3 regions of the Neobacillus sp. S1115 genome follow, and region 3 is predicted to be linked to each of the others. Evidence: riboswitches for the same ligand, from Rfam matches in the RefSeq annotation. Region 3 holds a riboswitch; each other region holds the start of a gene.
What was found. A riboswitch is a leader RNA that binds a small molecule or an ion and turns the genes downstream of it on or off. The one in region 3 is predicted to bind S-adenosylmethionine.

Region 1: it holds a riboswitch for S-adenosylmethionine, as region 3 does, so the genes downstream of both, ACZ5B7_RS25470 (O-acetylhomoserine aminocarboxypropyltransferase/cysteine synthase family protein) here and ACZ5B7_RS15495 (5-methyltetrahydropteroyltriglutamate--homocysteine S-methyltransferase) in region 3, are expected to answer to the same signal.
Region 2: it holds a riboswitch for S-adenosylmethionine, as region 3 does, so the genes downstream of both, metK (methionine adenosyltransferase) here and ACZ5B7_RS15495 (5-methyltetrahydropteroyltriglutamate--homocysteine S-methyltransferase) in region 3, are expected to answer to the same signal.

What each region holds. Positions count from the first base shown of each region.
Region 1 covers NZ_AP038275.1:5,168,840-5,179,921, forward strand. Annotated here, with positions in the region: gene sufB (Fe-S cluster assembly protein SufB) at 1-432, opposite strand, end outside; gene sufU (Fe-S cluster assembly sulfur transfer protein SufU) at 504-941, opposite strand; gene ACZ5B7_RS25440 (cysteine desulfurase) at 931-2,160, opposite strand; gene sufD (Fe-S cluster assembly protein SufD) at 2,160-3,470, opposite strand; gene sufC (Fe-S cluster assembly ATPase SufC) at 3,495-4,280, opposite strand; gene ACZ5B7_RS25455 (MetQ/NlpA family ABC transporter substrate-binding protein) at 4,654-5,484, opposite strand; gene ACZ5B7_RS25460 (methionine ABC transporter permease) at 5,500-6,165, opposite strand; gene ACZ5B7_RS25465 (methionine ABC transporter ATP-binding protein) at 6,158-7,183, opposite strand; SAM riboswitch class I at 7,306-7,412, opposite strand; gene ACZ5B7_RS25470 (O-acetylhomoserine aminocarboxypropyltransferase/cysteine synthase family protein) at 7,538-8,854, opposite strand; SAM riboswitch class I at 8,924-9,026, opposite strand; gene ACZ5B7_RS25475 (SCP2 sterol-binding domain-containing protein) at 9,108-9,464, opposite strand; gene ACZ5B7_RS25480 (nuclease-related domain-containing protein) at 9,853-10,632, shown strand.
Region 2 covers NZ_AP038275.1:4,998,471-5,009,552, reverse strand. Annotated here, with positions in the region: gene pckA (phosphoenolpyruvate carboxykinase (ATP)) at 1-1,423, opposite strand, end outside; SAM riboswitch class I at 1,687-1,820, shown strand; gene metK (methionine adenosyltransferase) at 2,086-3,288, shown strand; gene asnB (asparagine synthase (glutamine-hydrolyzing)) at 3,521-5,419, shown strand; gene ACZ5B7_RS24505 (gamma carbonic anhydrase) at 5,444-5,968, opposite strand; gene ACZ5B7_RS24500 (alpha/beta hydrolase) at 6,122-6,925, shown strand; gene ACZ5B7_RS24495 (tetraprenyl-beta-curcumene synthase family protein) at 6,943-8,028, shown strand; gene mnmM (tRNA 5-(aminomethyl)-2-thiouridylate-methyltransferase MnmM) at 8,061-8,633, opposite strand; gene mnmL (tRNA modification radical SAM protein MnmL/YtqA) at 8,630-9,592, opposite strand; gene ACZ5B7_RS24480 (YtzC family protein) at 9,793-10,074, shown strand; gene ACZ5B7_RS24475 (glycogen biosynthesis protein GlgD) at 10,071-10,241, shown strand; gene ACZ5B7_RS24470 (MDR family MFS transporter) at 10,434-11,082, shown strand, end outside.
Region 3 covers NZ_AP038275.1:3,182,280-3,193,361, forward strand. Annotated here, with positions in the region: gene ACZ5B7_RS15460 (DUF3219 family protein) at 23-307, shown strand; gene ACZ5B7_RS15465 (LLM class flavin-dependent oxidoreductase) at 326-1,321, shown strand; gene ACZ5B7_RS15470 (IS1182 family transposase) at 1,486-2,847, opposite strand; gene ACZ5B7_RS15475 (SE1832 family protein) at 2,975-3,169, opposite strand; gene ACZ5B7_RS15480 (aldolase catalytic domain-containing protein) at 3,305-4,264, opposite strand; gene ACZ5B7_RS15485 (hypothetical protein) at 4,419-4,622, opposite strand; gene ACZ5B7_RS15490 (peroxiredoxin) at 4,844-5,461, opposite strand; SAM riboswitch class I at 5,674-5,772, shown strand; gene ACZ5B7_RS15495 (5-methyltetrahydropteroyltriglutamate--homocysteine S-methyltransferase) at 5,853-6,980, shown strand; gene ACZ5B7_RS15500 (multidrug effflux MFS transporter) at 7,825-9,087, shown strand; gene ACZ5B7_RS15505 (phosphotriesterase family protein) at 9,372-10,316, opposite strand; gene ACZ5B7_RS15510 (long-chain fatty acid--CoA ligase) at 10,697-11,082, shown strand, end outside.

The sequences.
Region 1 (11,082 bases), 2.0 Mb from region 3:
TTTAAAGATGATTCCTAATGCCTCAAGGTCTTCCTTCATGTTATGGTAAACAACCTCGGATTCATATTGCGCAGAAACCCCTGCAAGATACTTTTGCTCGGCTTCAGGAATTCCAAGTTTGTCAAATGTCGCTTTAATTTCTTCCGGTACTTCATCCCATGACTTTTCTGATTTCTCCGATGGTTTTACATAGTAGGTAATTTCATCGAAATTCAATGAGTTTAAGTCACCGCCCCATTGCGGCATTGGTTTACTGTAAAATATTTCAAGTGATTTCAAGCGGAAGTCAAGCATCCACTGAGGTTCACCCTTCATTTTTGAAATCTCTTCAACAATCTCACGTGTTAAACCACGTTTTGATCGGAATATGGAAACGTCTTTATCGGCAAAACCATATTTATACTCGCCGATCTCCGGCATTTTCTTCGCCATCGCAAGTATTCCTCCTTTTTTTACGAGAGGTGAAAGCTCCAGGCAAGAGGCAGGATACTTTCAGAACCGTTTTAATCTTGATTCTCTTCTTTCAAGCTTTTTTCCATTGCCTTCCAAGCCAATGTTGCGCATTTAATTCTGGCTGGAAACTTGGCAACCCCTTGAAGTGCTTCGATATCGCCTAAATCGATATCATCATCCACTTCTTTACCTTGCATCATATCAGAAAAAATCTTCGACAGCTTTAATGCGTCTTCGATTTTCTTACCTTTAATGGCCTGCGTCATCATCGAAGCAGATGACATGGAAATCGAACAGCCTTCCCCTTCCTGCTTGGCATCAACAACAATGCCGTCCTCCACCTTCAATGTTAATTGAATGCGGTCACCGCAGGTCGGGTTATTCATATTGATCGTATGGCTTCCATCCTCCAAAACCCCGCGGTTGCGCGGGTTTTTGTAATGGTCCATGATTACTCTTCGGTAAAGTGCATCTAAGTTAGAAGACATCGCTGAAATACTCCTTCGTTTTGACAAGCCCTTCTACGAGTTTATCAATATCTTCTTCTGTGTTGTATAGGTAAAAGCTGGCACGAGCTGTTGCAGATGCCTTAAGCCATCTCATCAACGGCTGGGCGCAGTGATGGCCGGCGCGGACAGCGATTCCTTCCGCATCCAGAACCGTCGCTACATCATGCGGGTGAACATCACTTAAATTGAAAGTCACTAAACCAGCGCGTTTAGCCGGATCATGTGGTCCATAAATCGTGATGCCTTCAACAGTTGACATTTTTTGCAGCGCATAGGCTGCAAGCTTATGTTCATGCTCGACAATAGTGTCTAAGCCGACTTCATTTAAAAAGTCAATCGCTGCACCAAGACCAATGGCATCCGCAATAATAGGTGTTCCGCCCTCGAACTTCCACGGCAGCTCTTTCCAGGTTGATTCATATAATTCCACGAAATCAATCATTTCACCGCCGAATTCAACCGGCTCCATTTTTTCAAGCAGATGCTTTTTCCCGTAAAGGACACCAATCCCGGTTGGTCCGCACATCTTATGGCCGGAAAAAGCAAGGAAATCACAATCTAAATCTTGAACATCAATTTTCATATGCGGAGCACTTTGTGCACCGTCAACTACCATAATAGCGCCATTTTCATGGGCAATCTTGGCGATTTCCTTAACAGGATTGATGACGCCAAGCACGTTGGATACCTGCATCACCGACACAATTTTTGTGTTTGGTGTGATAGTCGAACGGACATCATCTAATGAAATCGTTCCATCCTCTTGGAGCGGAATGTATTTCAGCTGGGCACCAGTCCGTTTAGCTACCTGCTGCCATGGGATGATATTGCTGTGGTGCTCCATATAGGTAATGACGATTTCGTCGCCTTCCTTCAGGTTGGCGGCGCCGTAGCTTGCCGCCACCGTGTTAAGGGAGGTCGTCGTTCCTCTTGTAAAAATAACTTCTTGAATGGATTTAGCATTGATGAACTTACGGACCTTTTCACGGGCACCTTCGTAAGCATCTGTTGCTTTTGTACCTAATGTATGCACACCGCGGTGGACATTTGAATTGTACTCGCGGTAGTATCTGTCAAGTGTTTCAATAACTTGGACGGGCTTCTGCGATGTCGCAGAGCTATCCAGATAAACTAATGGCTTGCCGTTAACTTCCTGGTCTAAAATAGGAAACAGTTTGCGAATATCTTGGATATTCATTATCTTACTTTCCTTTCAATAACTTCCACTAATTGCTGTTTTACTTTCTCAATTGGAAGCTGATTTACCACCGGTGCTAGGAAGCCATGAATGACTAAACGTTCCGCTTCCTTCTTCGGAATACCGCGGCTCATCAAATAATATAATTGCACTGGGTCAACGCGTCCTACAGAAGCAGCGTGGCCAGCCATAACATCATCTTCGTCGATTAATAAAATTGGATTCGCATCGCCGCGAGCTTTTTCACTCAGCATTAACACGCGTGATGTTTGCTCAGCGTCAGATTTAGAGGCGCCATGTTCAATTTTGCCAATTCCGTTGAAGATAGAAGTAGCCTTATCCTTAACAACGCCATGATTCAAGATATTTCCTATTGTATGTCTGCCAAAATGAACAACCTTTGTGGTAAAGTTTTGGGTCTGCTCACCACGTCCAACCACAACAGTTTTCGAATCGCCATTAGAACCGTCACCAAGAAGATTGGTGGTATTTTCAGAAATGGTATTGCCTTCATTCATCATGCCAAGCGCCCACTCGATTCGGGAATCGCGGCCGGTGACACCGCGGCGGTTCACATAGGTTGTGATGCCTTTTGCCAAAGTATCGACAGCACCGTACTGCACCTTTGCATTTGTATTGGCAATTACCTCTGTCAGGATATTTGCCAAGGTATTGGACTCTTCCACTGTGGAAATATAGTTTTCCACATATGTTAAAGAGCTGTTATCTTCTGCGACGACAAGAACATGGTTAAACAGGTTTGCTTCCACATTGTCATGAACGAACACTGCTTGAATCGGTTCCGCAATTTCGATGTTCTTCGGAACATACAGGAAAGCTCCGCCATTGACAAATGCAGCATGGAGAGCAGTCAAACGGTGCTCATCAGCATTGATCGCTTGTGTCATATAATATTTTTTCAATAAATCGCCGTGCTCTCTAGCAGCAGTAAAAATATCGGTAAACACAACACCCTTTGCCTTTAGGTCTTCTGAAAGAGAAATAAAGGCTGGAGTTTGGTTGCGCTGAATATATAAATTTTGTTTTGCCGCATCCAAATCAACTAATGCTTTAACCTCTTCTGGCAATTCTGCCAAAGATGTATATGGAGCACTTTTAACTGTATGCTGCTCAAACTGTGTAAAATTCCATTTATCTATTTTTGTTTTATCTGGTCGAGGCATTGGCAGTTCGTGAAAATGCTCAAGTGCCTTCAGTCGAAGCTCTTCAAACCAAGCAGGCTCGCTCTTTTCTTTTGAAAAAGAGCTCACAAAACCCTTATCAAACGGTAATGTTATTTCTGTTGTCATTGCTAACCCTCCTAACAAAAGCTTTTAAGCTTCTTGCTCAACTGTTTCATCTTCAATACCAAGCTCTTGCTTGATCCAGTCATATCCTTCTGCTTCTAAGCGCTGTGCAAGCTCTGGCCCGCCGGATTTTACAACACGGCCTTGCATCATCACATGCACATGGTCAGGAGTGATATAGTTTAACAGACGTTGATAGTGAGTAATAATTAAGCAGCCGAAATCCTCACCGCGCATTTCGTTGACACCTTTCGATACTACCTTTAAGGCATCGATATCAAGTCCGGAGTCGATTTCATCGAGAATCGCAATCTTTGGCTCCAACATCATTAATTGCAGGATTTCATTGCGCTTTTTCTCACCGCCGGAGAAGCCTTCATTAAGGTAACGCTGCGCCATATCTAGATCCATTTCAAGGTATTCCATTTGCTTATCCATTTTACGAATGAATTTCATTAAAGAAATTTCGTTACCTTCGCCAAGACGGGCGTTAATCGCCGAACGCAAGAAGTCAGCATTCGTTACACCGTTAATTTCGCTTGGGTATTGCATGGCTAAAAATAGTCCAGCACGAGCGCGCTCATCTACTTCCATTTCTAAAACATCTTGCCCATCAAGCGTAATGCTGCCGCTTGTTACTTCATATTTAGGGTGACCCATGATAGCAGAAGATAATGTAGATTTACCAGTTCCGTTAGGACCCATAATGGCGTGAATTTCGCCGCCTTTTATTTCAAGGTTGACACCCTTTAAAATTTCTTTCCCATCAATTGCTACGTGCAGATCTTTAATTGTTAAAGTTGATCCAGCCATATTCATACCTCCGAAAATGTATTGTATCTTTGCAGACAGATTTTTTAAGATCTTCCGCATTCATTCTCACTTTATTCTCATTACAATCTTATAACAAATGAAATTTGTTAGCAACTTTTTAATAGTAATAACTAGCATGTATTTTCACTAAGAACATGCTAAATGAGAATAGCAGGAAGTTTTTAAAGAAAATTCAGATAAAGACTTTTTATGTAATACAAGCCCGAATAAAATGATACCTTATTTTTTGCTAAAATGCCATGGGTGGTTATGGCATCTATTTTTTACTACTTAATGAGCTTTCATGTAATGAATGCAGAAAAGCCAGTGAATCCTCACTGACTTTTCTGCAATATTGCTACATATTTAATAATTACTCGGTTGCCGCAATAACAGCACCTTTGTATTTATCCTTAATAAAATCTTGAATTTCTTTCGATTGAAGAACCTCTACAAGTGTTTTGATTTCTTTACGGTCTTTGTCTTCTGAACGAACTACTACAAGGTTGGCTGGAACCACGTCACTGCCTTCAAAGGCAATACCATATTTTCCAATATCAATGCCGCCTTCTAATGCATAGTTAGTATTAATGGCAACCGCATCACCTTCACCGTTTTCGAAGGAAGATGCTAATAATTTTGCTTCAATTAATTTAGGGAACTTCAGGTTCTTTGGATTTTCAACGATATCATCTATTCTTGCGTTTGCACCAACGCCTTCTTTAAGCTTGATTAATCCAGCCTTTTCAAAAATCGGCAGGATACGGCCGTGGTCGCTTAAAGAATCACTCATAATAATGGTTGCACCATTTGGAAGATCTTTTAGACTTTTATACTTTTTTGAGTAAATGCCGATTGGTTCTTTATGAACCCCGCCCACACTGACAAAATCAAAATCTTTATTTTCTTTCATCTGCAGATCTAAATACCCAGGTGTTTGGAAATAGTTTGCATCTATTTCTTTATCCTTTAATGCTACGTTTGGCAGAATATAGTCTTGGAAAACTTGAATTTCCAAATCAATACCTTTTTTCTTCAATATTGGCTTTGCAGCTTCAAGTACTTCTGCGTGTGGTACAGCAGTTGCACCAACAACTAATTTTTTGTTCCCATCTTTATCTGCTGAATCATTTTTTGCACCGCCGCAGGCCGCTAAGGCAAATACGGTAAACGCAATGAAGATCAAACCCAGAACTTTTTTCATTTTTTACTCCTCCTGTTAACGTTTATCTGTTCTCTTTGTAAAATAATCTCCAATAAATTGGATAATAAAAACTAAGATTAAAATAGCAATTGTTGCCACTAATGTAACCATTGGCCTGTTGCGTTGAAAGCCTTCTAGATAGGCAAAATGGCCAAGTCCACCAGCTCCAATGACCCCAGCCATTGCAGTGAAACCAACAAGTGAAATCGCCGTAACGGTAATCCCAGAAATTAATGCTGGCAAGGATTCTGGTATTAATACCTTAAAAATAATATGTCCATGTGTTGCACCCATTGATTGGGATGCTTCAATCACACCTTTATCAATCTCCCTAAGGGCGATTTCCACCATTCGAGCATAAAACGGAGCTGCTCCAATAATCAGTGCCGGCAGTGCAGCATTGGCACCGAGCATTGTCCCAACGAGAACTTTAGTAAAAGGGATTAATAAAACAATTAAGATAATAAAGGGAATGGATCTAAAAATATTTACAAAGCCAGCAATAATAATGTTTACTCCGCGGCTTTGCCATATGTTTCCTTTACTCGTTAGAAATAGCAGCAGGCCAAGCAGCAAGCCCAAAATAAATGTCGCAAGGACCGAGATGGCGGTCATATAGATCGTTTCACGTGTTGCCAGTAACAGCTCATCCCACTTAACTAATTCCATAAAGTCAGCCATTACTGATCACCTCCACGCCCACTTGCTGCGAGTGAATATAATCGATGGCTTTCTGAATTTCATTAGCTTGGCCATCCAAATGAATAAATAATGTTCCATAAGACCCGTTTTGCGTATGAGAAATATTCCCTTGGAGAATATTTACTACGACATCAAAATCACGAATCACACGTGTGATTAATGGCTGTTCTGTTGCTTCCCCAAGAAACGATAGTTGAATGACCTTTCCATGCGGATAGCGCTCTAGCAAATGCTCTGCTGTTTCCTTTGTTTTTTCCGGTTCGGTTACCTGCTGGACAAACCGTTTCGTAATCGGCTGCTGAGGGTTTTTAAATACATCAAGCACCGGACCAAGCTCCACAATCCGCCCACTTTCCATGACCGCTACTCGATGACAGATTTTCCGGATGACATGCATTTCGTGAGTAATCAGCACAATCGTTAAGCCGAATTGTTTATTGATATTCACTAAAAGGTCGAGAATAGAGTCTGTTGTTTGCGGGTCGAGCGCTGATGTTGCCTCGTCACATAACAGCACCTTTGGGTTATTGGCAAGGGCCCGGGCAATCCCGACCCGCTGTTTCTGCCCGCCGCTCAACTGTGAAGGGTAGGCGTCACCTCTGCCCTCAAGGCCAACTAACTTGATCAACTCTTCAACTCGTTTTTTCCTTTCCGGTGCGCTCACACCGGCAATCTCTAATGGAAAAGAGATATTTTCGCTAACTGTTCTTGACCAAAGTAGATTGAAGTGCTGGAAAATCATGCTGATTTCCTGACGGGCTTTTCTAAGCTCTGCACCCTTTATTTTTGAAATCTCCCGGCCAGCCACGTTGACAGTTCCACCCGTAGGCAGCTCAAGGCCATTTAACATGCGGATTAAGGTACTTTTACCAGCCCCGCTATATCCGATCACACCAAAGATTTCTCCTTCTTTTATATCCAGGTTTACTTCATCAACAGCTTTTAACTGTCCCTGCTTGGTAGAAAAAATCTTTCGTACATTTTTAATGGAAATCATTGAATCACCTACTTCTTGTCCTTATTATAGGATTTGATAATTTTCATGAAAGAATTCTATTTTAGTAAAATAAAAAGCCTCTCTGCAAAGGCAGAAAGGCATCATTATTAAATGAATCCTTTCTCCCATCTTTCAAAGCCGCAGGCTTTGTGTGAATTGGCACCATTTCAATAAAATTGACGGTTGCCGGGCTTCATAGGGCACATCCCTCCACCTCTCTTGATAAGAGCAAAAGCTATCCTATATTTAATTATACATGCATTAATACTATTATTATGAAAGTAATAGTATCACGGTTAGATAGTAGTGTCAACGACAAAATTCTACATTTTCAAAAAACTATTTAAGGAAAATTTAGGCATTGGTTTTTAAAGATGTTAAGCCTGTTGCAGCTTCGATTGCGTCCTCTAAATCTTCCACTAAGTCCTCAACATTTTCGATTCCAATGGATAGACGGATCAAGTCCTCAGAAACACCCGCTGACTTTAATCCTTCCGCATCCAGCTGCTGGTGTGTGGTGCTTGCTGGGTGGATAATTAAGCTCTTGGCATCGCCGACATTAGCCACGTGCGCCCATAGGGTGATCGCATCGATTAATTTCGCACCGGCTTCTCTTCCGCCTTTAATGCCAAATACAACCATTGAACCAGCGCCCTTAGGTAAATATTTTTGTGCCAATTCATAGTCAGGATGTGATGGATGCCCCGGATAAGAAACCCATTCAACCGCAGGATGATTATGCAAGTATTCCACTACCTTTTTGGTGTTGGCGACATGCTCTTTCATCCGTACATGAAGCGTTTCTAACCCAAGAACAAACTGGAATGAGCTTTGCGGGCTTAAAGCCGGCCCCATGTCGCGGAGAAGCTGTACGCGTGCTTTAATAATATAAGCAACTGGTCCAAGTGCCTCTGCATAAACAAGGTCATTATAGCTGGAGTCTGGCGTTGTTAAGCCAGGGAATTTCGGTGAATTCCAATCGAACTTGCCTCCGTCGACAATAATGCCCCCTGTAGTTGTTCCATTACCTAATATCCACTTGGTTGCGGAGTGAACGACGATATCAGCGCCATGCTCAATTGGACGGCACAAGTATGGTGTTGCAAAGGTATTGTCCACGATAAGAGGAACCCCTGCTTCATGAGCAATATTGGCTACTTTTTCAATATCCAGGATTCTTAAGCTTGGGTTGCCGATCGTTTCAGCGAAAACAGCTTTTGTTTTTTCCGTAATGGCGGCACGGAAGTTTTCCGGATTCTCTGGGTCGACAAACTTCACATTAATCCCGTATTTAGGCAGGGTCACTGCAAATAGATTATACGTTCCACCATATAGATTGGATGCAGCAACAATCTCATCACCCGCTTCGGCAATGTTTAAGATGGCCAATGTGATGGCAGACATACCGCTTGCCACTGCCAGTGCGCCAACGCCGCCTTCTAGAAGCGATACTCTTTCTTCAAAAACAGTTGTCGTTGGATTGTGAATCCGTGTATATATGTACCCAGGTTCCGCTAACGCGAATAGATTGGCGGCATGCTCTGTGCTTTTGAATTGGTAGGCGTTATTTTGATAGATAGGTAGCGCCCGTGCTCCTGTTACAGGGTCTGGTGAGAGTCCACCGTGAACACTTAATGTTTCAAACCTTAACTTCTTTTGTTTTTCTGACATAGTTCTTATTCCCTCCCAATATAAAAATAAAACCCATGCTTCCTATAAGAAGATGGGGGTTCTCCGCTCTTCTTATCTTTCAGAGCCCGTTTGCTCTGCTGGATTTAGCACCGTGTGGTCCACCGGTTGCCGGGCTTCAACGGGCCAGTCCCTCCGCCGCTCTTGATAAGAATGTATATTTAGTTTGCTGTTCGTTGCTTGAATATTCTAAAAAAATAATACCTGAACTTTAATTCCGAGTCAATACCTTTGATTAAATTATTTTGGCAAGATTTGTCTGACCTTTAGTTAAATAAAATAGTGATTCCAGTAGTAATATGGTCCTTAGTGCGCCTTTTACGTTCAGGGCGCCATTCCGTTGCAGTACCCTTAATCTTTCTTGCCCCCCGAGAAGTTGCTTTAGTTCTTGCGGGCCGCCGTGGATTTGGCAATTTGCCTGATCCGAGTGTGAGTCATAGAGGGCGAATATTTCCCCGTTTTTAATAACCAGTTGAACCGATTGCTGTTCGGTGGTGCTTAGGCTAATCCTAAGTTCTGCGTGCTGAATTAGCGGAAGAATATGGCCTTGGTCTTTTAATGTTTTTAAAAAGCTATTAACCTCTTCTATCATTTTAATCACTCCGGAATCCACGTCTATACCAATTACTATTCAGCAGCGATTCGCCTATTCCTTTATGAATTGCTCGACATTATCTTCGGACGGGTGGGGAAATATTAACATTTCCCGAGAAATATGTCGGACTATGCTGGATGCTGGTAATGTTAACAAAATATTCATACATTCTAATTTGCGTTTCAGTAAGTTGAAGTAAAATTGGATATGGGTATTTTTAATTATTTGAGAGGATGCGGACTATGCCTATACCAAAAAAATCGCGCGGAGTACCAAAGGAGTTGCTTATGTTACGTGCCTTAAACCCGCGTATGGCACTTGCTGATACAGACAGGAGAAAGTATTACAGTATTACTCTCTTGAAAAAGGCTATCAAGGAGAAGTGATGTTTGATGCTATTACCGAAGGATTGAAGAATAACTGCATCGTATTAAATGACTTGCTCTTTAAATTGAAAGGAAAATACTTTCAAATCGATACTATTATTATTTTTCAAAAAACAATTTACCTGATTGATGTTAAAAATTTTGAAGGAGACTATATTTATAAATCTGATCCCGACCGTTTTTGTAAAAATGATACCGAAATTGACGACCCTATCCTTCAATTAATTCGGAGCGAGTCAAAGCTGCGGCAGCTTCTCGACGAATACAGATTTAATTTGCCGGTTGAATCCTACGTGGTTCATATTAACCCCACGTTCGCCTTATACAATGCTCCTCAAAACAATCATGTTATTTACCCAACACAACTCAATCGCTTCATAAGAAAATTAGAAAATATCCCATCAAACCTTAATGGTGGCCATGAGAGATTGGCAGACCTGTTAATTTCTCTGGATCAAGGTGATTATCCAAATGCTACAAAGCCCGCTTATAGTTATGAGGAACTGAAAAAGGGTCCTTATTGTCAGCAGTGCAGCTCATTTTCTGTTTCTGTTGGGGAGAGGAAAATGGTTTGTAATACGTGTGGTTGTCAGGAGAAACTGGAGTCTGTAGTGCTGCGCAGTGTTGGGGAGTTAAGGTTGCTTTTTCCTGAGTTTAAGATTACGACGAATTTGGTGTTTGAGTGGTGCGGGGGTGTTTTTTCTAAGAAAATGATTCGAAGGGTTCTTAAGGAAAACTACAAACTAATAGGACATGGTCAATGGTCGTTTTTTGAGTAAATAATTACCTTTTTGGGTATTGGGGGATAATAAGTTTACGGCTAGGGCACCCATTCCTTTTATTGGTTACCTTTCCCTTTGGATTTACAGCGGGTCGGGCGCCCATATCCCCTATTGGTTACCCCTCCTCTTGGTTTTGCGTCGGACCGGGCACCCATTCCCTTTATTGGTTACCCTTCCTCTTGGTTTTACAGCGGTTTGGGCACCCATTCCCCTTATTGGTTACCTTTCCTCTCGATTTTGCGCCGGACCAGGCACCCATTCCCTTTATTGGTTACCTTTCCTCTTGGTTTTACAGCGGTTTGGGCATCCATTCCCCTTATTGGTTACCTTTCCTCTCGATTTTGCGCCGGACCGGGCACCCATTCCCTTTATTGGTTACCCTTCCTCTTGGTTTTACAGCGGTTTGGGCACCCATATCCCTTATTGGTTACCTATCCTCTCGATTTT
Region 2 (11,082 bases), 1.8 Mb from region 3:
TATGGAGCGGGATATTTAGGCCAAAGAATGTATCCCTAACGGTTTCTACGTGATTTAGTTCTCCTTCAAGAGCTGCCTGCACCATTGCTCTTGTATATGAGAGTTTCATACGATTGCCGACGCCGTATTCTCCGCCAGTCCAGCCTGTATTAACCAAAAACACATTAACGTTATGCTCAAGTATTTTTTCTCCTAGCATTTCAGCATAGCGTGTAGCCGGCAGCGGCAGGAATGGTGCACCAAAACAGGTTGAGAAGGTTGCCTGCGGTGAAGTAATGCCACGCTCTGTGCCAGCAAGCTTTGATGTAAATCCGCTTAAGAAATGGTACATTGCTTGTTCCCTTGTTAATTTAGCGATTGGCGGAAGAACACCAAATGCATCTGCAGTTAAAAACACAATGGTATTCGGGTGGCCGGCAATGCTAGGCTGGACAATATTATCAATGGCCTCCATTGGATATGCGGCCCGAGTGTTTTCTGTTAATGTTCCATCATCGTAATCCGGAATTCTCGATTCCTGGTTAATCACAACATTTTCAAGAACGGTCCCGAAACGGATGGCATCAAAGATTTGCGGTTCTTTTTCACGGGATAGATTAATACATTTTGCATAGCAGCCGCCTTCAATATTAAAGACGCCGTTTGATGACCAGCCGTGCTCATCATCGCCGATTAGACGGCGATTAGGGTCAGCGGAAAGAGTTGTTTTTCCAGTTCCGGATAAACCGAAGAATAATGCTACGTCCCCTTCAATGCCGACATTCGCTGAACAGTGCATAGAGAAAATATTGTTTTCAGGCAGTAAATAGTTCATGACAGAGAAAATTGATTTTTTCATTTCCCCCGCATATTCAGTTCCTCCAATTAGAACTACGCGGCGTTCAAATGATATAATAATGAAGGTTTCAGAATTCGTACCGTCGACTGCCGGGTCTGCTTTGAAATTAGGGGCAGAAATTACTGTAAATTCAGCTTCATGAGTCAGAAGTTCATCTTCCGAAGGCCGAATGAACAACTGGTGGGCAAAAAGATTATGCCAAGCAAATTCATTTATGACCTGAATCGGCAGTTGTGATTTCTTATCAGCACCAGCAAAGCCTTTAAATACATAAACTTCTTCTTGCTGTTTTAAGTATTCTAATACCTTATTATAAAGATGATCGAAAGTCTCTTGTGAGATTGGCTGATTTAAAGAACCCCAGGCAATTTTATCTTTGGTTGACTCCTCCAAAACAGTGAATTTGTCTTCTGGAGACCGCCCAGTATATTTTCCTGTTGAAACACGAACCGCTCCGGTGGAAGTGAGTGTCCCTTCTTTTCTGCTGAGGATTTTTTCAACTAGCTGCGGCACAGATAATTGGACTTGGACATTACTTTCATTAAGTAATTCCTTTAATTCATTTGGGATATGAACAGAATTCATTTAATGAACCTTCCTTTTTATGGTTTTTTTAATTTGATATATTAATATTGAATAGTATAACACAATTAAAATAATAGTCTATACTAATTGACGAAATTATGCTGTATTTTATACCTTATTCTAAAGGTGATTAAAAAGTCATGAAAAAAACAGTTTAAGCATATTTTGTATCATACTCCATTGTATATTTTGGTTAATGTTGCTAAAAAATACATTGACATACTTTAAGAATCTGGGGTATGATTTAACCTTGAACGGATACTCTCTTATCCCGAGCTGGTGGAGGGACAGGCCCTATGAAACCCAGCAACCTGCAACTAGGAAAATGTCTATTTTTAGTCGTTTTTCGGGCAAAGGTGCTCAACCTGATGCAAGGCTTGTCCTTGAACGATAAGAGTGAAAGGCACGCAAAATGTTTGCATTCAACCTTTCCTCATGGAAAGGTTTTTTTGTCTATTTGGCAAACACACGTGCTGTTTGAATCGCTTTACTAATCTTCTAAAGAATTTCGGTTGGGTTTTTTCGGTAGTATTTCATAAAAACCTGATGTTTATTTCATACTATTAGGGATGAGTTCCGTATCAAAATGGAGGTTATTTGGAAAGGGTGTTAACCTTTGAAAAAAGCAGCCTCATTATTTCATTATTATAGGAGGAATTCAGATGTCACTAAAACGCCATTTGTTCACTTCTGAATCAGTAACTGAAGGTCATCCTGATAAGATTTGTGACCAGATTTCTGATTCTATTTTAGACGCCATTCTAGCAAAGGATGCAAATGCCCGCGTAGCTGCTGAAACATCAGTAACGACCGGTTTAGTTCTAGTTGCCGGCGAAATCACTACCTCTACATATGTAGATATCCCAAAAATTGTTCGTGAGACGATCAAAGAAATTGGCTACGTTCGTGCGAAATATGGCTTTGATTCGGAAACATGTGCGGTGTTAACCTCGATTGATGAACAGTCTCCTGACATTGCCATGGGTGTCAATCAAGCACTTGAAGCTCGTGAAGGTCAAATGTCAGATAAAGAAATTGAAGCAATTGGTGCAGGTGACCAAGGCTTAATGTTCGGCTTCGCCTGTAACGAAACGAAAGAGCTGATGCCTCTTCCAATATCTTTAGCCCATAAGCTTGCCCGCCGGTTAACTGAGGTTCGTAAAGAGGATATCCTTCCATACCTTCGTCCGGACGGAAAAACACAAGTAACGGTCGAATACGATGAGAACAACAAACCGGTTCGGATTGATACAATTGTTATTTCCACCCAGCACCATCCGGAAATTGGACTAGAGCAAATCCAGCGCAATGTTAAGGAACATGTCATTAATCCGGTTGTACCAAAAGAATTAATCGATGAAAATACAAAATATTTTATAAACCCAACCGGCCGCTTCGTAATCGGCGGACCGCAGGGGGATGCAGGACTGACTGGCCGTAAAATTATCGTGGATACTTACGGAGGCTATGCCCGTCACGGCGGAGGCGCTTTTTCCGGTAAGGACCCGACAAAGGTTGACCGTTCTGCCGCTTATGCTGCACGTTATGTTGCAAAAAATATTGTCGCAGCAGGTTTAGCTGAAAAATGTGAAGTCCAGCTTGCCTATGCTATTGGTGTAGCAAGACCGGTATCGATTTCCATCGATACTTTTGGCACAGGCAAAGTCAGCGAAGGGGTATTGGTTGACTTAGTAAGTAAAAACTTCGACCTGCGCCCTGCAGGAATCATTAAAATGCTGGATTTACGCCGCCCCATCTATAAGCAAACAGCAGCTTACGGACATTTTGGCCGTACGGATGTTGATCTCCCTTGGGAACGCACTGATAAAGCAGATGCATTACGTGAGCAGGCAGAAGGAAAATAATATGGAGTGGGAGTTGCATTAAGGTGTAACTCCCATTTTTCATTAAACGTCTATTTTCTTGTTCAGTGTTTTAAAAATTGGAATAAAATGTTTAAGTAGGACTATTGAAGTGAAAAATGATGATACATGATTTTCCTTTTGTTCACAGTGCCATTTTTGAAAAAAAAGTGGTAGTATTAGAGAGTATGTTTTTACAAAAGGATATTTTGAAATAGAGTAGGTGAGGTACATAATGTGCGGTTTTATCGGTTGTGTACATGACAAAACGCAAAATTATCGTGACGAAGAAAAGCAGCTTTTTAAAAATATGAACGATATTATAACCCATCGTGGACCAGATGATGATGGTTATTATTATGATGATCATATTCAATTTGGTTTCCGCCGGTTAAGTATCATTGATATTGAATCCGGGCACCAGCCGCTAACGTATGAAAACGAAAGATACTGGATTATTTTTAACGGTGAAATTTATAACTATGTCGAGCTTCGTGAAGAGTTGCTCAAAGAAGGACTAACTTTTTCCACAAGCTCTGATACAGAGGTTATCATTGCCCTCTACAGCCATCTAAAAGAAAAAGCAGTTGAACGCTTGCGCGGGATGTTTGCTTTTGTAATCTGGGATAAGCAGGAACAAACACTTTATGGGGCACGAGATCCGTTTGGAATTAAACCATTCTTTTATATGGAGGATGGTGACAGAACCTTCTTTGCTTCTGAGAAAAAGAGCATTTTGCTGGCTCTTAAAAATGATGTGCTGGATTATGATTCATTGCAGCATTATTTAACCTATCAGTTTGTTCCAGAACCTGATACCCTATCTGAAGGAATTAAAAAGCTTGAACCAGGCCATTATTTTACAAAAAAAATCGGCTCGAAGATGGAAATGAACCGCTACTGGAAGGCACATTTTCACCCAGTACTAAAATCGGAAGATGATTTCGTAAAGGAAATCCGTGATATTCTGTTTGATTCGGTTGAAAAGCATATGCGCAGTGATGTTCCGGTTGGTTCCTTCTTATCAGGTGGGATTGACTCTTCCATCATTGCCTCGATTGCAAAGCAATTCCATCCGTCTATTAAAACGTTTTCCGTCGGATTTGAGCACAATGGCTTCAGCGAAATTGATGTTGCCAAGGAAACAGCTGAAAAGCTTGGCGTAGAAAACATCAGTTATATCATTACGCCTGAGGAATATATGAAAGAAGTTCCGAAAATTATTTGGCATATGGATGACCCGCTTGCCGACCCAGCCTGTGTTCCATTATATTTTGTCGCCCGTGAAGCGAGAAAGCATGTTACGGTTGTTCTTTCAGGCGAAGGCGCTGATGAATTGTTTGGCGGCTATAATATTTACCGCGAACCTGGCGATTTGGAGATTTTTAATAAAATTCCTAGAATCGGAAAGGTCCTTTTAAAAGGAATTGCCGATATGCTTCCGGAAGGGATGAAAGGAAAGAGCTTTATTGAACGCGGGGTGACACCGATGGAGCAGCGCTACATTGGTAATGCCAAGATGTTCGACGAAGCGGAAAAACGTGAGCTTTTGAGTGTCTATCGTGAAGGCTTGAACTATACCGATATCACCAAGCCTCTTTATGAGGAATCAAGAGGCTATGATCCGGTTGACCGGATGCAATATATCGATATCCATACTTGGATGCGCGGCGATATTTTGCTAAAGGCTGATAAAATGACAATGGCTCATTCATTGGAACTGCGCGTGCCGTTCTTAGATAAAGCAGTATTTGAAGTGGCCTCGAAAATCCCAACTAGCTTGAAAACAGCTAACGGCACTACCAAGTATGTTTTGCGTAAGGCTGCTGAAGGGGTCGTTCCTGACCATGTTCTAAACAGGAAGAAGCTTGGCTTCCCTGTTCCTATCCGCCATTGGCTAAAGGCTGAGATGAATGATTGGGCAAAAAATATCATTCGTGAAAGCCAGACAGACCATTTAATCAATAAGACGTACCTGTTAAAGCTTCTTGATGACCATTGTCAGGATAAAGCAGACAACAGCCGAAAGATTTGGACTGTTCTTATGTTTATGGTTTGGCATCAGGTGTATGTTGAAGGAGTATATTCCTTTCAAAGCGAGTATAAAAAAGATATAGTATTAGCGAGTAGATAAATGGAAAAGTAAAGGCACCCATCGTTAAGATTGGGTGCCTTTTTGCAGGGATTTATAAAATTGCCCTTTTTCTGCATATTCTCTTGTGATTCTTTCCATTTCCTTAATGTCTTCAGGCGTGATTTCCCTAATAACTTTAGCTGGTCTTCCAAATGCTAATGTATTAGGAGGGATTTTTTTGCCTTGCGGAACAAGACTGCCAGCACCAATAAAGGCACCTTCGCCAATTTCCGCCTGGTCCAAAATAATCGATCCCATTCCAATAAGTGCACCTTTTCGGATGATGCAGCTATGTAATATGACCTGATGGCCAACGGTCACTTCATCCTCTAAAATAAGTGGGTTATTTGGGCTTTGATGCAGGACGGAATTGTCCTGGATGTTTACTTTGTTACCGATTCTTGTCGGCGCTACATCGCCTCTGATAACGGAATTAAACCAGACGCTGGATTCATCGCCGATTTCAACATCTCCTGTAATGGTTACATAATCTGCAATATAGGCAGTGTCGGAAATAACAGGGTATTTATCTTTAAAAGGGTAAATCATCATGCTCGCTCCTTTTTGAATGATAATTCTATTTTAACGAATCAAGACAAGGAATGACAAAAAATATCACAATTAAAAAATTCATTTAGATTCTTATTCGTCTTTCCTATATGGTAAAATACAAAAAATGATAACGTTTTAGGGGGATCAGTTATGTGGAAGTGGGAAGCAGAAGGGGAAGCGAAGGCTGTTATTGTCATGGTTCACGGCGCCATGGAGCACCATCGCCGCTACGGATGGCTGATTGAGATGTGGCGCACGTCCGGCTTTCATGTCATTATGGCCGACCTTCCCGGGCAGGGAATGACAACGCGATCGCGCCGCGGACATATCGATTCCTTTGATGAATACATATTTGAAGTAAAGGATTGGGTTCAAGCAGCCTATCGATATGAATTGCCTGTTTTTTTGCTGGGCCATAGTATGGGCGGATTGATTACTATTCGACTCCTTCAAGAAGAAAGAGTAAACATTGCTGGCGTGATTTTGTCCTCTCCATGTTTAGGCTTGATCAAGCCGCCATCCAAATTGTTAAACTTTCTTTCCTATGCCTTAAATGTGGTTTTTCCGTCCTTTAGAATGAATTCAGGGCTGACAGTACAAATGGCAACGAGGAATGAGGATGTCAGGGAAGCTGATTCGAATGATACTCTTTACGTGACAAAGGTTTCGGTAAGATGGTATCGTGAACTTGCGGATGCTATTAAACAAGCTTTCCTTAACCTCGGAAAAACACGTGATGTCCCTATGCTGGTAATGCAGGGCGGGGATGACAAAATTGTGAATAAAGGCAGCGTGAAAGAATGGTTTAATCATGCGCCATTATCGGAAAAAAGATTTAAAGAATGGCCTAAATGTTACCACGAAATTTTTAATGAACCTGAACGGGAAGAAGTATTTGAATATGCTAAGGATTTTGTTTACAGCCAGTTAAAAGCCATCGGTTATATCGTATAGAATGGGGGGACTTTTCCATGAAGCCAATCACCCTTATGTCGAGGGTTTATCGCAAAATCATTCCGACTGTCCATCAAGAATTGGCGTATTGGAAAAATCGCGCCGAAAAAATTCCTAATCCGGAACTCAGGAAGCAGGCACTTGCCAGCATCGAGCATAAGACATTTCATTGTGAAGGCGGTGCGATAATGGCATTGACCGCAAACGAGCACTTTAAAAAAGCGGTCAAGTTTATTGTCGCCTACCAAACAATTAGCGATTACTTGGACAATCTTTGTGACCGGAGCACATCACTTGATCCAAATGATTTTGCGGCTCTTCATGAATCGATGTCGGATGCCCTAGTATTACATGCGGATCGGAAAAACTATTACCGTCTTCGCGAGGACCAGGATGACGGCGGTTATTTAAATGATTTGTCAGAGAAATGCCGCAGTGTTTTAAGGGAATTGAAACATTATGAATTTATAAAAGAATATCTGCTTGAACTTTGCGAATACTATTGTGATTTGCAAATTCACAAGCATGTAAAAAAGGAAGAACGGGTGCCCAGGCTTGAAAATTGGTTTCAACGCCATCAAAACAGCTTGCCGAAAATGGAATGGTACGAGTTCTCAGCCTGCTCGGGTTCGACATTGGGAATATTTTGTCTAGTGTCTTACGCGATGCGGGATGATTTTACAGCCAGCGATGCTGAAAATATCCGTAATGGCTATTTCCCTTACATACAAGGCTTGCATATTCTTTTGGATTATTTTATTGACCAAGAGGAGGATATGGCCGGAGGCGACCTAAATTTCTGCTTTTATTACGAAAACCAGGAAACCCTGTTTAATCGCTTAAAGCATTTTGTCGTGGAAGCGGACAGGCATACCGAGTTTCTTCCTCACAAAGGATTTCATCAGCTTATTAATCGCGGCTTGCTTGGCATCTATTTATCCGACTCGAAGGTCCGTAAGCAGAGGGATGTCAGGAAGCTTGCCAAAAAAGTCATCAAAGCAGGCGGCTGGATTAGCTATTTCTTTTATTTTAATGGACTAATGTACCGTTCTTTGCAAAAAGCGATGCCATCATTTGTGACTCGGCTGCTTTTAAAAATGTAATAATAAAAAACCAGGCACCCGCCTGGTTTTTGCTATTTTTTTTCAATCGCCACAATAAATGGCGGATTATTTTTTTGATTGATGAATTGATATTGCAGGACATGGGCTATATTTTGGTCCAGGCTGCGGCAGTATTCCAAAAGGGCATCGCGCTCAATCGCGCCTCCTTCATGACCATGGTATATAACAAGAACGATAATTCCTTCAGGAGCCATCAGTTCAAGTAATTGTTCGATCGCGGTGATGGTTGTTCCGGGCCGAGTGACAATCGTTTTGTCGCTGCCAGGCATGTAGCCGAGGTTAAAAACAGCACCCGTAATCTTACTGTGATAAACAGCTGGTATAAGCTCGGCGGATTTTTCATGACCGGCGTGAAAAAGAGTGGCCCTTTCTGACAGCATTTGCTGTTTTAATCGATCTTGAGCAGCCTGGACTGCTTGTTCCTGAACATCAAAACCGAAAACATGGCCGCTTTCTCCAACCAGGTCAGCGAGAAATACAGTATCATGCCCATTCCCTAATGTCGCATCCACAACTATATCCCCTTCGCTAACTGCTTTTTGAAGTAGTTTTCTGGCATAGGGAAGAATTCTTTCCAGTTTCATCGGTCAACAAACTCCTTTTGAAAAAACTTACCTTGCCAGCTGTCCCGTCTTTTTAATTCCGCATCAATACTGTTTAAGACTTCCCACTTATTAACGCTCCACATCGGTCCAACCATTAAATCAATCGGTCCGTCACCGGTAATTCGGTGAACAATCATTTCCGGCGGTAAAATTTCCAATTGGTCACATACTAAGTTTACATAGTCTTCCTTTGATAAAAACTCGAGCATGCCTTTTTCGTATTGCTTTACCATTGGTGTTCCTTTTAACAGATGCAGAAGGTGGATTTTAATGCCCTGCACATCCAACTTTGCGACCTCTCGCGCAGTTTCCATCATCATGTCATAGGTTTCAAGCGGGAGTCCGTTAATAATATGGGTGCAAATTCTAATACCATGCTTTCTTAATTTGGCCATACCATTGACATAACACTGAAAATCATGGGCACGATTGATGAGCCCAGCGGTTCGTTCATGAACAGTCTGCAAGCCAAGCTCAACCCATAGATAAGTTCTTTCATTTAGTTCGGCTAAGTATTCCACAACATCATCAGGAAGGCAGTCAGGCCGTGTTGCAATCGACAAACCTACCACTCCTTCCTGCTTAAGAACCGTTTCGTATTTTTCACGAAGAACCTCGACAGGAGCATGGGTGTTGGTGAATGCTTGGAAGTAGGCCATATATTTGCCGTCTTTCCATTTCGTGTGCATTTTTGTCTTTATACCGTTGAATTGTTTCTCCAAGCTTTCGACCCGGTTTCCGGCAAAATCGCCTGAACCTGCGGCGCTGCAAAACGTACAGCCGCCGTGGGCAACGGTACCGTCACGATTCGGGCAGTCAAAGCCGCCGTCTAAGGCTACTTTAAATACCTTGTGCCCAAATTGCTGGCGCAGGTGATAGTTCCATGTATGGTAACGCTTATCATCAGTTGCATATGGAAAAGGTTTTGTCTGAAGCATTCAGGAAAACTCCTTTATATTTAATTGCATAAATTCAATTTTATCATGAAGGAATTCCTTATCCAACTGTATTAATCACTGCCAGGATTTATCAATTTAATCGTGTAATAGGAAAAAGATTGAGGAACAAAATAAGAAATGAAGCAGTGCGCTTCAATTAGTGATTTTAAGTCGCGCCATATCAAGAAGGGGGTTCTTACATGGCTACTCGCGAATCAATGGAAAACTTAACTCAGCAGGTGGAGGATTGTCTTCGCTGCGCCGAGCAGCAGTATAAGCAAAGCAGTCTTCAGGAGCATTACAATGATAATGATTATACGACGGCGCTGCAAAATCTTGAGCAGACGTATCAGGATATCTGTACGATGGCTCATAGCGCTAATGGACAACAGCGGGAACAGCTGCACAGAATGAGAATGCAGGTTCAGCAGCTGCAAAATAGTTTGATTTTACAAGGGACCCGAGGAGGAGAACAGTTTTGAAAAAACGTTCAAAACAGCAAAACCCTGAACAAAAAACGCGGAACGGAATTAACAATCAGGACATTGAGTTTGGACAAGATACAGACATCATTAAACAAGCTAAAAAGAAGTATGAACAAACTGGCGGGCAGCCTGTAAAATCGAAATTCCACCAGGAAAATAATTAATCTTCATAAATTTGTCAAAATCTCTCAACGTATTGTTGAGGGATTTTTTCCATTTACAAAACCTCAACGAATCAATTTTTTCATAATCTCTTCCATGCGAAAAATGGTAATCGAAAATGATTGCGGTGCTACTAAAAAAGGGATAAAATTACCAAGGATATCGAAATATTTTTTATCAAAGGAGCGTTTTTCATGCCACGTGCCTTATGGCTTTTAATCATTGGGATGGCAGTGAATGTAATAGGCTCTTCTTTTTTATGGCCTTTAAATACAATCTATATTCACGATTATTTAGGTAAGTCCCTATCGGTAGCGGGAATCGTCCTGATGTTAAATGCAGGAGCCACCGTAATCGGAAATCTGTTTGGTGGAAATTTATATGATAAACTAGGCGGTTATAAATCGATTCTGCTGGGAATTGGAATTTCACTTCTAGCCTTGGTGGGATTAACCATCTGGCATAGCTGGCCATCCTACGTTGTCTTTTTAACTATTGTTGGTTTTGGAACAGGTATTATTTTTCCTTCGATGTATGCCATGGCAGGTTCGGTTTGGCGAGAAGGAGGCCGGAAATCCTTTAATGCCCTCTATGTTGCACAAAACCTCGGGGTTGCTGTTGGTACTGCTTTAGGAGGCATTGTTGCCGACTATTCCTTCCAGCTAATCTTCCTAGCTAATACCATCATGTATGTGATCTTTTTATTTATCGCAGTTTTCGGATATAAAGGAATTGTGGTTGACTCAGCTAAGCGTGAAACTAACACCAAAACTGCTCCAACCATAAAAAGCAAAGCCAACCTGCAAGCTTTACTTATTATTAGTACGGGATATTTACTATGCT
Region 3 (11,082 bases):
ATAACAAAAAGGTGTGGTGTCATTGGTTAATGAAATCATCTTAAATAATACTTCCATTCGTGTAGACAAATATAAACAAGAGCTTGAGAACGGTTTACATAAAATTGTTATTGAATTTAAAGTGACGAGTGAGGAATATCACGACACTGCAGTGTTGCTGTATGAAGGATCCTTTGATGTAAAAGTTCCTGAAACTGGTTTAGCGTTTAAAGGTACCATTCAACAATATTCCACTTCTGTCACGAACTTATATGAAAAAGGGCAAGTAGGAATTTTTACATTGACTTTGCTCGAAGTGAAGAATTAAGAAAGAAGGCATGGTGCAGTGAAATTAAGCATATTAGATTTATCTCCCATCTCCTCCACCCAAACAGCAAAAGAGGCATTGGATGAATCGTTGAAGCTAGCCCAAGCGGGAGATGAGTTAGGTTACACACGGTATTGGATTTCCGAACATCATGATTTGCCAGGTCTGGCCTGCTCGGCACCTGAAGTGATGATCAGTTATATTGGCGCCAACACCAAACGGATTCGCCTCGGTTCTGGGGCTGTATTATTACCGCATTATAAACCATATAAAGTGGCCGAGGTTTATAATATGCTGGCTACCCTATATCCAAATCGGATTGATATCGGCATTGGGCGTGCACCTGGCGGGTCAGCGGAAGCAACGAATGCTTTATCCGATAATTTTTTACAACAGGTTTGGAAAATGCCTGACTTAGTAAAAGAACTGCTTCACTTTTTAAAAAATGATTTTCCTAAAGATCACGAGTTTTCAAAAGTAAAGGCCTCTCCCCTGCCGGAAATACCGCCGATGCCGTGGATTCTTGGTACAAGTAAAAAAAGTGCCCAGCTTGCTGCTGAACATGGCTTGGCATATGCATTCGGCCAGTTCATGAGCGACAAAGACGGAGCAGACATCATCCAACAATATCTTGATGCCTTTCAAGCTAACAAACACGGGCAATCCCCTCAGGTATTGTTAACTGTTTCAGTGGTTTGTGCGGATACGGCCGAAAAAGCTGAAGAAATCGCATTAAGTAATCTAATCTGGGCATTACAGAAGGAAAAAGGCGAAGGCCAATTTGTGCCCTCTATCCAGGAAGCCAAGCAATACAAACTCAATGAAAAAGAACTAGAAAAATTAGCAGCGATGAAAAAGAGAATGATCATTGGCAATCCACTGGAGGTAAAAAAGAAACTTGAGCAGTTACAAGCTTCATATAATGCGGATGAAATTATGATTTTAACGATTACATATTCTCCGAAGGATCGCATTGAATCCTATAAACTCATCGCTGAAAAAGTGGTTTTATAACTATTTAATACGCATCTATTAAAACTTTGATACAAGCAAAGAGACCATCATTTCGATGGTCTCTTTGCTTGTAGACAAAAGGCATTCGAATGATCCCATTCGGATGCCTTTTTGTCGGATTTTTGCTCGTAAGAGCAAAATTTATGCCTATTCTATGCCTATTATTACGCCATTTCTGGACCTTTCCATGTCCAGTTGGCCATCTTTTTTAAATTCATGGCAGCAAAAGTAAGCATCGCCTGCATGGACAATTTTTTTAGGCCCCTTAAGGTTGTCCAACGCATACCATGCTTCTCTTTTGCATCCGCAAAGACACGCTCAATCGTTTCTTTCCGTCTTGCATAAATGATTTTATTTTCTTGTGTGTGACGAAGATGATCGGCTTCTTCTAAATAGTTCTCCCACACATAACGCTGAATTAGCTTTTTATGTTCCTTACTCTGCGTGCACTGTGAAAGTAATGGGCAATTTTTACACTCAATCGGATTAGAGAAGTATTGACGGTAACCTTCCTTCGTCGTGGTTGCATATTTTAATACTTGTCCTTGCGGACAGATATAACAATCGTAGTATTCATCATATACATATTCATGCTTTCTTAAATAACCCTCCTTCGTACGTGGGCGAGTATAAGGTAAAGCTGGGATCATATCATTTTCAAATAAGTATTGAGCAATAGCAGGTGTTTTATATCCGGCGTCAGCAGCAACAGCTTCAGGTTTTCCATGCTTTTCAATTACCTTTTCAAGGAGTGGTTCAAAAATGACACTATCATGGATATTACCTGGAGTTACAATTGCACCTAAAACAAAACCATTTTGATCAGAAGTAGCGTGGAATGAGTAAGCAAACTGTTTTGTTCGCTCATCTTTCACGTAATAACCACTTTCCGGATCAGTAGTACTTTCCTTGATTTCTTTATTTTCCTCTTTATCAAATTTATCTGGAGGAAATGGCTTTTTTCCATGATCTTCGCGGTCTTTATTAATCTCGTCTTGTAGACGTGCTTCATAAGCTTTTGATTCTTTCCGAACTACTTTTTTCTCAAATTTATGCTTATTAGCGCTTGCCTTAACATGTGTAGAATCAATAAATACGTGCTCGCTACTAATCAATTTCTTGTCTGAGGCTTCCTTCAAAATACGATAAAAAATCTGTTCAAATAAATCTGTATCTTTAAAGCGGCGCTCGTAGTTTTTACCAAACGTCGAGAAGTGAGGTACCTTATCATAAAAACCAAAGCCCAGAAACCAGCGATATGCCATATTCGTTTCGATTTCAGTTATTGTTTGACGCATTGAGCGAATACCGAAGGTATATTGGATGAAAGCCATCTTAATCAATACAACAGGATCAATACTCGGACGTCCTCGTTCAGATGAATACATATCTTGAACAAGTGAATAGATAAAAGAAAAGTCGATAGCAGCTTCCATCTTACGAACCAGATGGTTCACAGGTACAAGTTGTTCTAAAGCTATCATTTCTATTTGGTCACGATTCATCTGTGTATTTTTAGTTAGCATTTCATTCACCCCTTAAAAATCTCAATACCTTAATTATACAAAAAAGACTGCCGGCAAACCCGAAGTTTTTCGAATTTGTCGACAGTCTGAGAGACCATCATTTCGATGGTCTCTTGAACTTAAGTTACTATTTTTGTGTTTGCCCCGCTATTTTTCGTAATAATTGATTAAGAGAATTCAATTCCTCTTCAATTTCAGATAGTCGTTTTTCCAACGGGGCTATGTTTCCTTTTACATACTCTAATTTTTCAAGATTATGTTGCAGTTGTAAGTATTCGTCTTTCAACTCTAAAATTTTATACTCAATCTGTTTTTTATCCATTATTGGTTTCACTCTCCATAAGTCTTAAATCTTCTTTCTATGATTACAAATCCGATGTGTTTTCGCTACTATTCTGCCCATTTGCTTTCATCCCCAAAAAAAGAACCGCCCGCAGGCGGCTGTACATGTAATAAACTACCTTGAAGTTGTAGCTAAAGTTGCTTCAGGTGTTGTTACCTTGTCATAGAAGTCAACGAATTGGTCACGCTCGTCACTATTTCGATAAGCCATTGCCACCCGTGGATGCTCATTAAGGACACCAGAGATCATATAAGGAATGATATAGCCCCATTCCCACTTTTCTCTCATTTCTAACATATGCTTTTCGATTACACCAAGTAACGGTTTAAGTTCATAGCTTGGTTTTTTTATGTAGCTGACAAGAAGCTCTGTATTGCAGTTCCCTGCCGCCCGTCCCATGCCGTAAACAGATGAATCTAGGAAGGTAACTCCATTTTGATGTGCTGTCAAGGTATTAGCAAATGCTAACTGCAAATTGTTATGCGTATGAATACCAAGCTGCTTGTTAGGAAGCATCGCTTGAAACTTTTTCACTTGATGTGCAATATCAGCCGGATCTAAGCTTCCAAAAGAGTCAACGATATACACAACATCGACTGGACTTTCTTTGACCATTTCCATGGCTTCAATAAGCTTCTGTTCAGGCACACTAGATAAAGCCATAATATTGAGAGATGTCTCATATCCTAAATCATGGAACATTTGGACAAGCTCCAGGCCCTTGTCCACTTCACGGATATAGCAGGCTACCCGAATCATATCCAACACACTTTGCTCGCGAGGCAGGATATCGTTGGGATCGACACGGCCAATATCTACTAATGCAGATAGCTTCGTGAATTTTTTCTCAGGAATGATTTCTTTCAGAAAATGATCATCTAAAAATCTCCATGGATTAGGCTCAGTTGCGTTCAGCAGCTTAGCGGAGTTTTTATAGCCAATCTCCATATATTCAACGCCAGCCGCACTTAGTCCATTATACAAGTCCTGGACAAATTCGATACTGAAATCCCAATTGTTTACTAAACCTCCATCACGGATCGTACAATCTAAAATTTTGCTGCGATGTTCCATAATTTTAAATTCCCCCTGTGGTTATGCTCATTCGTCATAATTTGAATATATATACCATGAATCATTTAAAGGTGTCAAACTTACATGTCAGCCGTTCTAAAAATATATGATAAAATTGTTAAAGTATTTCTATATTAATACTACTATCATTTTATCACTTGGCTCCAATACTTTGACGTCGCATTTGTCTATTTCTTTGTAATTCACTTTGTTTCCAAATGTATTTTTGCATATATAACCTAAGCACGTCATTCATTGACTTTCCATTTTTTTCAACAGCATCTCTAAAACTTTGGATTATGTTTTCTGGTATTTCAAAATTTACTTCTACATTTTTATTTCTGTGTTCCTGGCACATTTTATACCTCCTGACAGACCAATCTATCCATTTTTCCTGGGTAGTCACAAAGGGATGAATATTTAGAATATTTGTATAGAAACTATCATATCAGGTGAAAACGCGTACATTTTTATTAACTTTTCGACAAATTACGACATAATTAAGGAATCAATGATGTATGTAGAGGATCTTAAAAGCCTAAATGAGGCATGAGAACCGTCCCCATGCCTCCCCATGCATCAAATTCTTCCGATATACTTTGGGTCTCTAATGATTCCTGGGTTACCGGGAACCCAGTTAGCTGGGACTCCTTCTCCGGTGCTTCTTCCGTATTGTACCCCTTGTATGATCCTTAGTATTTCGTAAACATTTCGGCCAACTTCTAATGGGTATACCAATTTGGATACAATTATTCCATCTGGATCGATAATGACGGTTGCTCTTAAGGCTGCCCCAACTTTTTCATTTAGGACTCTGTATGCTTTACTGATTTGGTGTGTTCGGTCACTAAGAAGTGGAAATGATACCTGAGAGGCATTGGGAGATACCTCAGCGAATACTTTATGGGCATATACACTGTCCGTGCTGATAGCAAGGACATTTGTATTAAGTGTCTTTAGTTGATCCTTAATAGCAGCGACCGCTGCCAATTCTGTCGGTCAAACAAAGGTAAAATCACTTGCATAAAAAAATAAAATAACCCAGCTTCCACGATAGCTTTCTAGACGAAGCTTTTTTATTTTCTTTTCTGCATGATCATAAGCTTCTGCTTCAAATAGGGGCGCCATATCCGTTGTCTGTGCACAAAATGGCTGCAAAGACCCATCAAAATGACCCTCTCGCCTGTTAAATTCCATTTTTTCACCTCAGATCATCACCTGAATCTTAATTCCTTGCTGCAGTTCATTTTTTGATACCGTTACCACAAATAATATATGTTTAGGTATTTGTCCCATTGAGCCTATTTTGGATAGCTTTTCCATTTAACCACAACAATAGTGTTGTAGATTTTTGTTGACAGAAAATCAGAACAGGTGTATCTTTACTGTTAATTAAATATTTTCGAATATTCTTATCAAGAGAGGTGGAGGGACTGGCCCTTTGAAGCCTCGGCAGCAGACACGTTCGTACTGTGCCAATTCCAGAAGCGAGTGCTTGAAGATAAGAAGAGATTTAGTAATAGCTATTACCCTCTTCTTATTTTTGAGAAGAGGGTTTTTTATTACACCGAGAAAGAAGGAATAATTAATGACAGCAACACTAGTAAAAACTCCATTCAAAGCTGACCATGTCGGCAGCTTTCTTCGAACAGAACCGGTTAAAGAAGCTAGAAAGGCTTTTGCTAATGGGGAAATTGATGCAGATGCCCTGAAGGCGGTTGAGGATCAAGAAATTGAGAAATTGGTTCAAAACCAAATTGGAGCAGGCTTAAAATCCATTACAGATGGTGAGTTTAGACGTTCATGGTGGCATCTGGATTTCTTGGCTGGTTTGGAAGGTGTAGCATTTTTTGAAAATGAATATATCAGTAACTTCAAAGGCGCCCAAACAAGAAACAACGCCATTAAAGTAGTGGGCAAAGTGGACTTTAATGATCATTATATGCTAGAGCATTTCAAGTTTTTAAAGCAGGCAGTTGAAAAATATGGAGATGGCAGCCAAGTGGCGAAGTTCTCCATTCCAAGCCCGAATATGTTATTTACGAGAATTCAAGGCGATGAGTATTACAATGGCAACAGCGAACAACTTTATAAAGATACCGTAGCGGCTTATCAAAAAGCCATCCAGGCTTTCTATGATGCTGGCTGCCGTTACTTGCAATTAGACGACACATCTTGGATTGATTTTGTTTCAGAAGAGCGAATCAATGCAGTGGTTGAAAAAGTTGGCTTGGATGTACATGAAATCATCAAAACAAGAGTAAGTGCAATCAATGAAACCATTGCCGATAAGCCGGAAGATTTGACCATTACCATGCATATTTGCCGCGGCAACTTCAGATCCACCTACATCACAAGCGGCGGGTACGATCAAATTTCCGATGCCATTTTCGCTGAGCTAAATGTGGACGGGCTATTCCTAGAGTATGATGATCAGCGTTCTGGTGACTTCGAACCTTTAAAAGGCTTCAAGCGTCCTAACCTAACCGTTGTACTAGGATTATTCACTTCTAAATTCCCAGAACTCGAGGATCCAGAATCTATTAAGGCAAGAATTAAAGAAGCAAGTCAATTTATTCCATTAGAAAACCTGGCAGTAAGCCCTCAATGCGGCTTTGCCAGCACAGAAGAAGGAAATATTTTAACGGAAGAAGAGCAGTGGAATAAGATTAAACATGTAGTGGCTATAGCTAAGGATGTTTGGGGAACCATTTAAACCCACTAGGAAAGGCCGCCTTCCATTTGTATGATGGAAGGCGGCCTTTTTTTCGATTGGCTGTTTTTGTAAACAATGTGTCTCTAAGATTCCATCTGAATTTGGAAATTTACCCAAACACCTCGGTGCCTATTGGTTGCCCTTGCGAACATATCTTTTTCGGTTTCGGTCACCCATACCCTTTATTGGTTACCGTACCATCATATTTTTTTCGGTTTCGGTCACCCATACCCTTTATTGGTTACCGTACCAACGTATTTTTTTCGGTTTCGGTCACCCATACCCTTTATTGGTTACCGTACCAACGTATTTTTTTCAGTTTCGGTCACCCATACCCTTTATTGGTACCGTACCAACGTATTTTTTTCGGTTTCGGTCACCCATCTCCTTTATTGGTTACCGTACCAACGTATTTTTTTCAGTTTCGGTCACCCATACCCTTTATTGGTTACCGTACCAACGTATTTTTTTCGGTTTCGGTCACCCATCTCCTTTATTGGTTACCGTACCAACGTATTTTTTTTCAGTTTCGGTCACCCATACCCTTTATTGGTTACCGTACTAACAAATTTTTTTTCGGTTTTAGTCACCCATACTATTTTTTAGTCGCCTAATTATATTATTTCCAGAACAGGCGATCATACAAACAATAAGCTATTTTTTCCTTCTTGAAGCAGTTTTTAAAATAAAATGCAACAATCTTCTCGGAATGAACTCTCGATATTTCTGTTTTTTAAATTTATATCTATGTTCCTACTTTAAAGATTTCCCAAATATTGAATAATCTGTTAACATAGAATGATAAAATCTGAGGTAACTAGATTGGATTTACATAACTGGAGGAATGACTTACTATATGGGGGATTTCATACAAAAGGCAGAGGATCATCAAGCAGTGCTTTCTCGTTCTAAACGAGTATGGATGGCGATTGTTCTCGGTTCACTTGCAGCATTTGGACCTTTATCCATTGATATGTATTTACCGGCCCTGCCAAATATCGCAAAAGATTTCCATACAAACGCATCATCTGTTCAACTCAGCCTGTCGCTTTTCGTGATCGGTTTAGCATCTGGGCAGCTGCTCACTGGACCTATCAGTGATGTAACCGGTCGCCGAAAACCACTTTTAGTCGGCTTAATGATTTACTTTATCGTGTCCCTTTTATGCGTACTTAGCCCTTCCATTTGGGGATTAATTATATTGCGGCTCATTCAGGGCTTTGCTGGATCAGCAGGAATTGTCATTTCAAGGGCGATTGTCAGAGATTTATATTCAGGAACTGAATTAACCAAGTTTTTTGCACTTCTTGCATTGGTGAACGGGCTGGCCCCAATCCTCGCTCCGATTATTGGTGCGCAGCTGCTTAAGGCATTTCCATGGCAAGGTGTCTTTATTGTTTTAAGTATCATTGGAATCGTAATGTTTTTTGTCATTCTTTTTGGTTTGCCTGAAACGCTGCCTAAAGAAAAGCGTTCGGCTGGGGGCATGAAGAATACATTTAGACCTTTTTTAAAACTAATCATGGATCGAAGCTTTATGGGATATGCTTTAGCGCAGGGCTTAGTCTTTGCAGGCATGTTCGCGTACATTTCAGGTTCTCCCTTTGTCGTACAGGATATTTACGGTGCCTCCCCGCAAATGTTTAGCATGATCTTTGCGATCAACGCGATCGGGATTATGATCATGAGTCAAACAACAGGCAGGTTGGCAGGGAGAATCCCTGAAGCTAAACTGTTCCAATTCGGATTGGGAATGTCCGCAACAGGCGGAATCATTTTACTGCTTCTTTTATTTTTACAGGCAAAGCTAATTTTGGTTTTGATTCCATTGTTTTTCGTTGTATCCAGTGTAGGAATGGTAAATACAGCAGGATTCTCCTTAGCTATGCAAACACAAGGAAAAAATGCGGGAAGTGCTTCTGCCTTGCTGGGTGTTACTTCCTTTACCTTTGGTGGATTTGTCGCTCCCCTCGTTGGTATAGGCGGCGGGCAGACGGCCATTCCGATGGGCGTAGTGATTTTATGTGCCGGTTGTGGAGCGGTGTTATTGTATTGGATTCTAGTAAAGAGAAACCGAAAAGAGTTGGAAAATAAGATTCGCAATTAAAAATTGTAAAATCGCGAATAAGAGAGTTGATTTCGCAAATAAAACTTGTAAAATCGCAAATAAAACTTGTAAAATCGCAAATAAAAGCGCTGGATTCACAAAAGTTCGTAAAATCACAAATAAAAGGGTTAGTTTCGCTAATAAATGTGCTGAATTCCCAAATAGAACTTGGAAATTCCTCTAAAAAGAGGTATTTTCATACTTTCCGACGGCCTTTCTATTGAATTTCGCCTCATATTTTTAAAAAAGAACACCTTCCATTTTGTATGGAAGGTGTTCTTTTTCTATTTTCCTTCAAACCAGCGGCGGGCATTATCGACCATCATTAGGTTAATTTGTTCTTCCGTTACTCCACTCGCTTTTAATTCTGGGATAATTTCTTCAAGCACAAAAGTCATCGTCCATTTCGGGAGCACATGTTCAATTAGTCCTTCAGGATACCAATCCATCGAGCAGCAGTGATCTTGTGATAAAAACATGCGGTCTGCATAGCCTTGCTTCGCCAGTTCGATAACGGTTGTGTTTCTATTTTCAGTTGTACACTCAGCGGTTAAGCCATAACGGTCCATGCCGATGAATACTCCATGGTCGAGTACCTTCAATATGTACTCCATGTTATCGGTATCTCCGGTATGCCCGATCAGAATCCGCTTTGGATCCACTCCCTCTTCAAGAAGGATATCAATTTGGTTTAAGCCGGTGCCTGTTCCTGGATGAGAATGTGTCATAATCGGTACACCTGTCCGCTTTTGAGCACGGGCAACGGCGCGGATAACCTTCTCAACATCAGGGGTGACCCCTTGTGCGTCCGTGGCACATTTTAAGAACCCTGCTTTAATGGATGTGTTCTGAATTCCGACTTCAATATCGCGGACAAACAAATCTGCCATATAGTCGATGTCGCGGTTTTGGAAATGTGGTGGGATATAGTGATAGGAGTAGATTCCTGTTGCGGCGATAATTTGAACACCCGTTTCGCGGGAGACTCTCTCAATAAAGCGGATATCACGGCCAAGTTCCATGACGGTTGGATCACAGATGGTTTTCACACCGAGTGCTTTTGCTTTGTTCACTTGTACCACTGCTCTAGCGAAGTCTTTCTCCTCATCATACAAATGGGGAAATTGCACGAATACAGACTCAGAGCAAATACGCATGTGCTCATGGATTAACGTTAAACCCAGTTCAGAAGATTCAACTTGTCCTGTAACAGAATTAATAATTGTCATTATTACTCCCCTTTCACCTTCGGTCCATTGAAATTTTTTTAAAAAAATAATCCATAACCTAAGGCTGTAGCACAAAGAATGTTAACGCTTTCAAATTTATGCATAAAAAAATGCATCTGGTACTAATCTCTTTTGGTAACTTTTAAAAGATTATGAATTATCTGATAGATATATTACCAAGCTTCTTCCTGTAAAGTCAATTATGTTTTTGTAAAAAATTCCAGAATCGTTACTAATCTTGAATTCTTGTAGCTTATTATTTTTCTGTGAAAAAAATTAACCCAATTACTAGAATATTCTGTTATTAATGTATTATTATTATAGTTGTAACCGATTTCAACGGAAGTTTTAAAAAAATCTATTTGGTGGTGATTTGTTCAATGTTTACACGTCATTTTGAATTCTGGCCAGAACGGCTGCCGAAAACTTTACCGATCCCTGAATCAACCATTTACGACAATCTGGAAATGACGACAAAGCGTTATCCGAATAAGACGGCAATTATTTTTTACGGAACAGAAATCACCTATAAACAACTACACGCAGAAGTTAATAAACTAGCAGGATATCTGCAGAAAGAGCTTGGTGTAGCAAAAGGCGACCGCGTAATGCTGTACATGCAAAATTCACCACAGTATATTATCGCCTTTTACGCGATATTACGGGCGGACGCTGTCGTAGTGCCAATTAATCCAATGAATGTGAAGGATGAAGTGGCGTTTTATTTATCAGATTGTGATGCCAAAGTGGCGATTGTGGGGCAAGA